DNA from 2 places in the Variovorax sp. Root434 genome. Region 1 is predicted to be linked to the other one. Evidence: riboswitches for the same ligand, from Rfam matches in the RefSeq annotation. Region 1 holds a riboswitch; the other holds the start of a gene.
The links. A riboswitch is a leader RNA that binds a small molecule or an ion and turns the genes downstream of it on or off. The one in region 1 is predicted to bind glycine.
Positions count from the first base shown of each region.

Region 2: it holds a riboswitch for glycine, as region 1 does, so the genes downstream of both, gcvT (glycine cleavage system aminomethyltransferase GcvT) here and ASD05_RS23765 (D-amino acid dehydrogenase) in region 1, are expected to answer to the same signal.

Region 1 is NZ_LMEK01000025.1:656,718-660,117, reverse strand. It holds gene ASD05_RS23770 (FIST C-terminal domain-containing protein) at 1-584, shown strand, start outside; gene ASD05_RS23765 (D-amino acid dehydrogenase) at 591-1,892, opposite strand; glycine riboswitch at 1,984-2,089, opposite strand; glycine riboswitch at 2,097-2,193, opposite strand; gene rfbB (dTDP-glucose 4,6-dehydratase) at 2,308-3,378, shown strand; gene rfbD (dTDP-4-dehydrorhamnose reductase) at 3,375-3,400, shown strand, end outside.
Region 2 is NZ_LMEK01000012.1:76,605-80,004, reverse strand. It holds gene ASD05_RS10970 (hypothetical protein) at 1-439, shown strand, start outside; gene ASD05_RS10965 (YkvA family protein) at 485-892, shown strand; glycine riboswitch at 938-1,028, shown strand; glycine riboswitch at 1,041-1,144, shown strand; gene gcvT (glycine cleavage system aminomethyltransferase GcvT) at 1,192-2,367, shown strand; gene gcvH (glycine cleavage system protein GcvH) at 2,412-2,783, shown strand; gene gcvP (aminomethyl-transferring glycine dehydrogenase) at 2,838-3,400, shown strand, end outside.

The DNA of each region.
Region 1 (3,400 bases):
GCGAGCCGGCGCTCGACGTGCTGCTGGCCGACCTGCAGGTGTCGCTCGAGCGGCCGCAGGAGGCCATCGATGCGGTGCGCAACACGCTGGTCGGCCTGGCTTATGCGGGCAGCGACGGCATCCGCCGCACCGGGGACCTGGGCGCCGACGTGCTGGTGCGCCACATCATCGGACTGGACCCGACGCGCCGCGGCATCGCGATCGCCGACGTGGCCGAAGCCGGCATGCGGCTGAGCTTCTGCCGCCGCAATGCGCAGGCCGCGCGTGCCGACCTGATGCGCATCTGCGCCGAAATCCGCGAGGAACTGGAGCCCGAAGAGCAGACGCTGGCCACCGCGCGCGCCGTGGCGGCGGGCGAGGCCGAGGCGGCGCCGCATCCGGCGCGGCGCATCGCGGGGGCGGTGTACGTCAGCTGTTCCGGGCGCGGCGGTCCGCACTTCGGTGCGCCGGGGGCGGAACTGCAGATCGTGCGGCACGCGCTGGGCGACGTGCCGCTGGTGGGGTTCTTCGCGGCGGGCGAGATCGCTCGCCACCATCTGTATGGCTACACCGGCGTGCTGACGGTGTTCGCCAGCAACGACTGACGGCGATCAGGCCGGCTGCAGCGCGCGCGGCGCGGGCGTGGGCATGCCGGTGAACGCGAAATCGACCTCCGGCGCCAATCCGCTCACGATGCGCGCGATCGACTTGCCCGAACCGCAGGCGTGCGTCCAGCCGAGCGTGCCGTGGCCCGTGTTGAGGAACAGGTTCGGCAGCTTCGTCTTGCCGATCAGCGGCACGTTGCTCGGCGTCGCGGGACGCAGGCCGGTCCAGAACTGCGCCTGCGTGGTGTCGCCGGCGCCGGGGAACAGCTCTTCCACGCGGCGCACGATGGCTTCGCAGCGAACCCGGTTCAGGTCGCGGTCGTAGCCGTTGAGCTCGGCCGTGCCGGCGATGCGCAGGCGGTCGCCCGACTCGGACGTGTAGCGCGAGAACACGAGCTTGAATTCGTCGTCCGTCAGCGAGACCTGGTGCGCCTTCGAGGCGTCCTTCACGGGCAGCGTCACCGAGTAGCCCTTGGCGGGATAGATCGGCAGGCTGATGCCCAGCGGCGCGGCGTACAGCGGGCTCAGGGAGCCCATCGCCAGCACGAAGGCGTCGCCGCGGATGCGCTGGAAGCGGCCTTCGTTGTCGGTGGCCTCGACGTGGTCGATGCTGCCGCCGGCTTCGCGCAAGGCGGTCACCGTGTGGCTCATGAGGAACTTCACGCCGGCCGCGGCGGCCAGGCCGACCAGCTCGCGCGCGAAGCGATTGGCGTCACCGGACTCGTCCTCGGCCGTGTAGGTGGCGCCAGCCAGCTGAGGGCGGATGTGGGCGAGGGCGGGCTCGATCTTCACGGCTTCGTCGGCCGAGATGACCTGGCGCTCGCAGCCCAGGGCGCGCATCTGCTCGGCGGGCGCGAGGGCGCCGTCGAACTCTTTCTGCGTCGTGTAGAAGTGCAGGATGCCCTGTGTGCGCTGGTCATAGTTCAGGCCGGTGTCGCGGCGCAACTGTTGCAACATCGAGCGGCTGTATGTACCAAGACGCACGATCTGCTCGATGTTGTGCCGCGTGCGTGCCGGGGTGCATTCGCGCAGGAACTGCAGGCCCCAGAGCCACTGGCGCATGTCGGCGCGGATGCGGAAGAGCAGCGGGGCGTCTTCCTTGCCCAGCCACTGCAGCACCTTCAGCGGCGCGCTGGGATTGGCCCAGGGTTCGGCATGGCTGACCGAGATCTGCCCGCCGTTGGCGAAGCTGGTTTCGGCGGCCGGGGTGGCCTGCCGGTCGATCACGGTCACTTCGTGGCCGAGTTGCTGGAGGTAGTAAGCCGAGGTCACGCCGAGCAGGCCGGCGCCAAGAACGATCACACGCATTTCAAGTACCTTTGAGGTTGCAACGCTTGAATGGCGGGTGTGGTGTGCTATTGAATCAATAGCAAGCAACCGGACGACCGCCGTCCAAGTTGCCGCTCCCCCTGTCCTCGGTACCTGAGAGATTCACCCGCTGCGCCCGCAGAGGGTTTGCTCCTTCGGTGCGCCACATGGCGTGGCGGCTCTCCAGACGGCGTTTCAGTTGGTGCAGTACAGACCCCTTGTTCGGGCCGACCTGAGCGTTTATGGGAGTTTGCGCCTTCGGTAGGGCCACCGGGGTGGCCCGCTCTCCTGCAGTGGGGCGATTGTAGGCGAGGTTCGTGCGACTACCGACCTGTGACTTTTGCCCATATGAGCGATGGGATAATCATTTGTTAATCTGCCGCACCGAACTTCTCACAAACATTCAGGGGACCCCATGATCCTGGTAACCGGCGGCGCCGGCTTCATCGGCGCCAATTTCGTACTCGACTGGATCGCCAACAGCGACGAGCCGGTCGTGAACCTCGACAAGCTGACCTACGCAGGCAATCTCGAGACGCTCGCATCGCTCAAGGACAACCCGAAGCACATCTTCGTGCAGGGCGACATCGGCGACAGCGCGCTGCTCGACCGTTTGCTGGCCGAACACAAGCCCCGCGCCGTGGTGAACTTTGCGGCCGAATCGCATGTGGACCGTTCCATCCACGGCCCCGAAGACTTCGTGCAGACCAACGTGCTCGGCACCTTCCGCCTGCTCGAATCCGTGCGCGGCTTCTGGAGCGCACTGCCGGCCGACCAGAAAGCCGCCTTACGCTTCCTGCACGTGTCGACCGACGAGGTCTACGGCTCGCTCTCCAAGACCGATCCGGCCTTCACCGAAGAAAACAAGTACGAGCCCAACAGCCCGTATTCGGCCAGCAAGGCCGCCAGCGACCACCTCGTGCGCGCCTGGCACCACACCTACGGCCTGCCGGTGGTCACCACCAACTGCTCGAACAACTATGGCCCGTTCCACTTCCCCGAGAAGCTGATCCCGCTGATGATCGTCAACGCGCTGGCCGGCAAGAACCTGCCCGTGTACGGCGACGGCATGCAGGTGCGCGACTGGCTCTACGTGAAGGATCACTGCAGCGCCATCCGCCGTGTGCTCGAGGCCGGCAAGCTGGGCGAGACCTACAACGTCGGCGGCTGGAACGAGAAGCCCAACATCGAGATCGTCGACACCGTGTGTGCGCTGCTCGACGAGCTGCGACCGCGCGCGGATGGCAAGCCGTACAAGGAGCAGATCACCTACGTCACGGACCGTCCGGGTCATGACCGCCGCTACGCCATCGACGCGCGCAAGCTCGAGCGCGAACTCGGCTGGAAGCCCGCCGAAACCTTCGACACCGGCATCCGCAAGACCGTGGAGTGGTACCTCGCGAACAGCGAGTGGGTGCGCAACGTGCAAAGCGGCGCCTACCGCGAGTGGGTCGAAAAGCAGTACGACGCGAAGGTCGCGGCATGAAGCTGCTGCTGCTTGGAAAAGG
Region 2 (3,400 bases), on a different contig from region 1:
CCGGCGCTCGCTGACCGACTTCAGCGCGCTGTTCCCCGACCGGCATGAAGCCGAGTTGGCGATCCGGGCGCTGATCCAGAGGGGCTATCTGCAGGGCCTGCAAGCCGCGGGCGCACCGGCACCCGCCCAGCCCGCGCCGATCCCCGCCGACGAACCGATCCGCCTCCCCACCTCGGCCGACACCTTCGACGGCAAGCGCTCGCTGGCCACCACGCGCATGTTCCTGTTCGACATCTGCGAGCGCATGTTCGTGCGGCGCGACCCGAAGTTCGCGCTGCAGATGCGCGACGCGCTGCGCGAGGCGCGCGACCGCGAGGCGATGCTGACCATCGCCGCGCTGATGCTGACCGAGATCGAGAAAACCGCCGGTGTGGAGCGGGCCGAATCGCTGCGCGAGCGCATCGACCGGCTGCTGCCGCCGGCCGAAATCGTTCATTGAAGAGCGCACCACGGGCGCGAACGCAGCCTGTGACACCATCGCGAGGTGAACTCCGCCCCTGAAAAACCGCCCCTGTCCGAACGGCTTCGCGCCTGGGCCCGGCGCGTCAAGCGCGACGGCGTCACGCTGTGGTTCGCGGGCAGGCATGCATCCACCCCGTGGTATGCCAAGGCACTGGGCATGTTCGTGGTCGCCTACGCGCTCAGCCCGATCGATCTCATTCCCGACTTCATCCCGGTCCTGGGCTACCTGGACGACGTTCTCCTGCTGCCGGGGCTGATCTGGCTTGCGATCCGGATGATTCCGCCGCCGGTGCTCGCGGAGTGCCGCCGGCAAGCCGACGACTGGATGCAGAAGTCGGGCGCCAGGCCGACCAGCCGGTATGGCGCCGCGCTTGTCGTGGCTGTGTGGATCGCGGTCGGCGTCGCGGCGTGGCGCCTGTGGTCGCGATAGGGACGAGGGGCAAGTCCGGGGCTGCGGGCTGCGCGATCCACTACACTCGCCGGGTCAGGAGAGAGCCCCGCATGCCGGGGCCGCCGAAGGCGCAGGGGATTCCCGAACGCTCAGGCAAAAGGACTGACAAGGCACTGGTGAACACCGGTGTTTCCTTGCTGGAGAGAGGCCGTTGCCAAGCAACGGCCCACCGAAGGAGCAAACCCCGATCGTGGGGCGAATCTCTCAGGTAAAGCGGACAGCAGGGGTGGCCCATGGCGTTGCAGCCATGGATTTCGACTGCCCCTTTGGAGTGCCCCGTGGCTGCTTCTTCCGCTCCCTCCGACGCCCCTCTTCTCAAGACGCCGCTGTACGACCTCCATCTGGAGCTCGGCGCCCGCATGGTGCCTTTCGCCGGCTATTCGATGCCCGTGCAATACCCCGCCGGCCTGATGGCCGAGCACAAGCACACGCGCGATGCGGCCGGCCTGTTCGACATTTCCCACATGGGACAGCTGCGCCTCGTCGGGCCCGATGCGGCAGCCGCCTTCGAAACCCTGATGCCCGTCGACGTGATCGACCTGCCAGCCGGCAAGCAGCGCTACGGCCTGCTGATCAACGACGAGGGCGGCATCCTCGACGACCTGATGTTCTTCAACGAAGGCCACGACTCGATCTTCGTGATCGTGAATGGGGCCTGCAAGGTGGCCGACATCGCGCACATCCAGCAGAAGATCGGCGCCCGCTGCGACGTGCAGCCCCTGCCCGATCACGCCCTGCTCGCACTGCAAGGCCCGCAGGCCGCCGCCACGCTGGCGCGGCTGTCGCCCGGCGTCGAGCGCTTCGTGTTCATGACGGGCGGAGCGGTGCAGATCGGCGGCATTCCCGCCTTCGTCACCCGCAGCGGCTATACCGGCGAGGACGGCTTCGAGATCTCGGTGGCCGCCAAGGACGCCGACGCCCTCGCCCGCCTGCTGCTGGCCCAGCCCGAGGTCAAGCCCATCGGCCTGGGCGCGCGCAATTCGCTGCGGCTCGAGGCCGGCCTTTGCCTGTACGGCCACGACATCGACACCACCACCACGCCGGTCGAGGCCTCGCTCAACTGGGCGATGCAGAAGGTGCGTCGCACCGGCGGCGCGCGCGAAGGCGGCTTTCCGGGCGCCGCGAAGATCCTGGCGCAGCTCACCGCATCCACCGTGGGCGCGGCAGGCCACACCGACCACGACACGCTGAAGCGCAAGCGCGTGGGCCTCGTTGCCCTCGAACGCATTCCGGTGCGCGACGGCACGGTGCTGCAATCGTTCGAAGGCCAGGACATCGGCCTCGTCACCAGCGGCCTGCTCGGCCCCACCGCCGACCGCTGCATCGCCATGGGCTACGTGGCCACCGCCTTCGCCGAGCCGGGCACGCGCATCCAGGCCATCGTGCGCGGAAAGCCGGTGCCGATGGAAGTCTCGACCATGCCTTTCGTGCCCACCCGCTACTACCGCGGCTAGGCTACGCACCCCGATCATCATTTTTTCCACGAGGAGTTTTTCACATGAGCATCAAGTACACCAAGGACCATGAATGGGTCTCGGCCGAAGGCGGCGCGGCCACCGTCGGCATCACCGTGCACGCGCAGGACGCGCTGGGCGATGTGGTGTTCGTCGACCTGCCCGAAGTCGGCAAGACCTTTGCCCAGGGCGAAGTCGCCGGCGTCGTCGAATCGGTCAAGGCCGCGGCCGACGTGTTCATGCCCGTGTCGGGCGAGATCACCGAAGTGAACGAAGCGCTGCGCGCCGACCCCTCGCTCGCCAACAGCGACCCGCTGGCCGGCGGCTGGTTCTTCAAGGTCAAGCTGAGCGAGCCGGCGCAGCTCGACGCGCTGCTCGATGCGGCCTCGTACGACAAGTTCGCCGCCGAGTCTTGATGCGCTGCTGAATACGGACCACCGCTCCCGCCCCTTCCGCCCTACTTCCCCGCCATGTCAAGCCACGCCCTCCCCTCCCTGCAACAACTAGAGAACGCCGAAGAATTCCTCGCCCGCCACATCGGCATCGATGCGGCGGACGAGGCGCGCATGCTGCCCGTGATCGGCTCGGAGACGCGGGCTGAGCTCATCGACGGCATCGTGCCCGCGGCCATTCGCCGCGCGAAGCCGATGCGGCTGCCCGCACCGGCGACCGAAGCCGATGCGCTGGCCGAGCTGAAGGTGATGGCGTCGAAGAACAAGGTGTTCCGCAACTTCATCGGCCAGGGCTACTACGGCACGCACACGCCGGGCGTCATCTTGCGCAACGTGCTCGAGAACCCCGCCTGGTACACCGCCTACACGCCCTACCAGGCCGAGATTTCGCAGGGCCGCATGGAAGCCCTGCTCAACTTCCAGACGATGGTGTGCGACCTCACGGGCATGGCCATCGCCAACGCGTCGATGCTCGACGAAGCCACGGCCGCGGCCGAAGCCATGACGCTCGCCAAGCGCAGCGTCAAGAGCAAGAGCAACGTGTTCCTGGTGTCGGGCGACTGCCATCCGCAGACCATCGA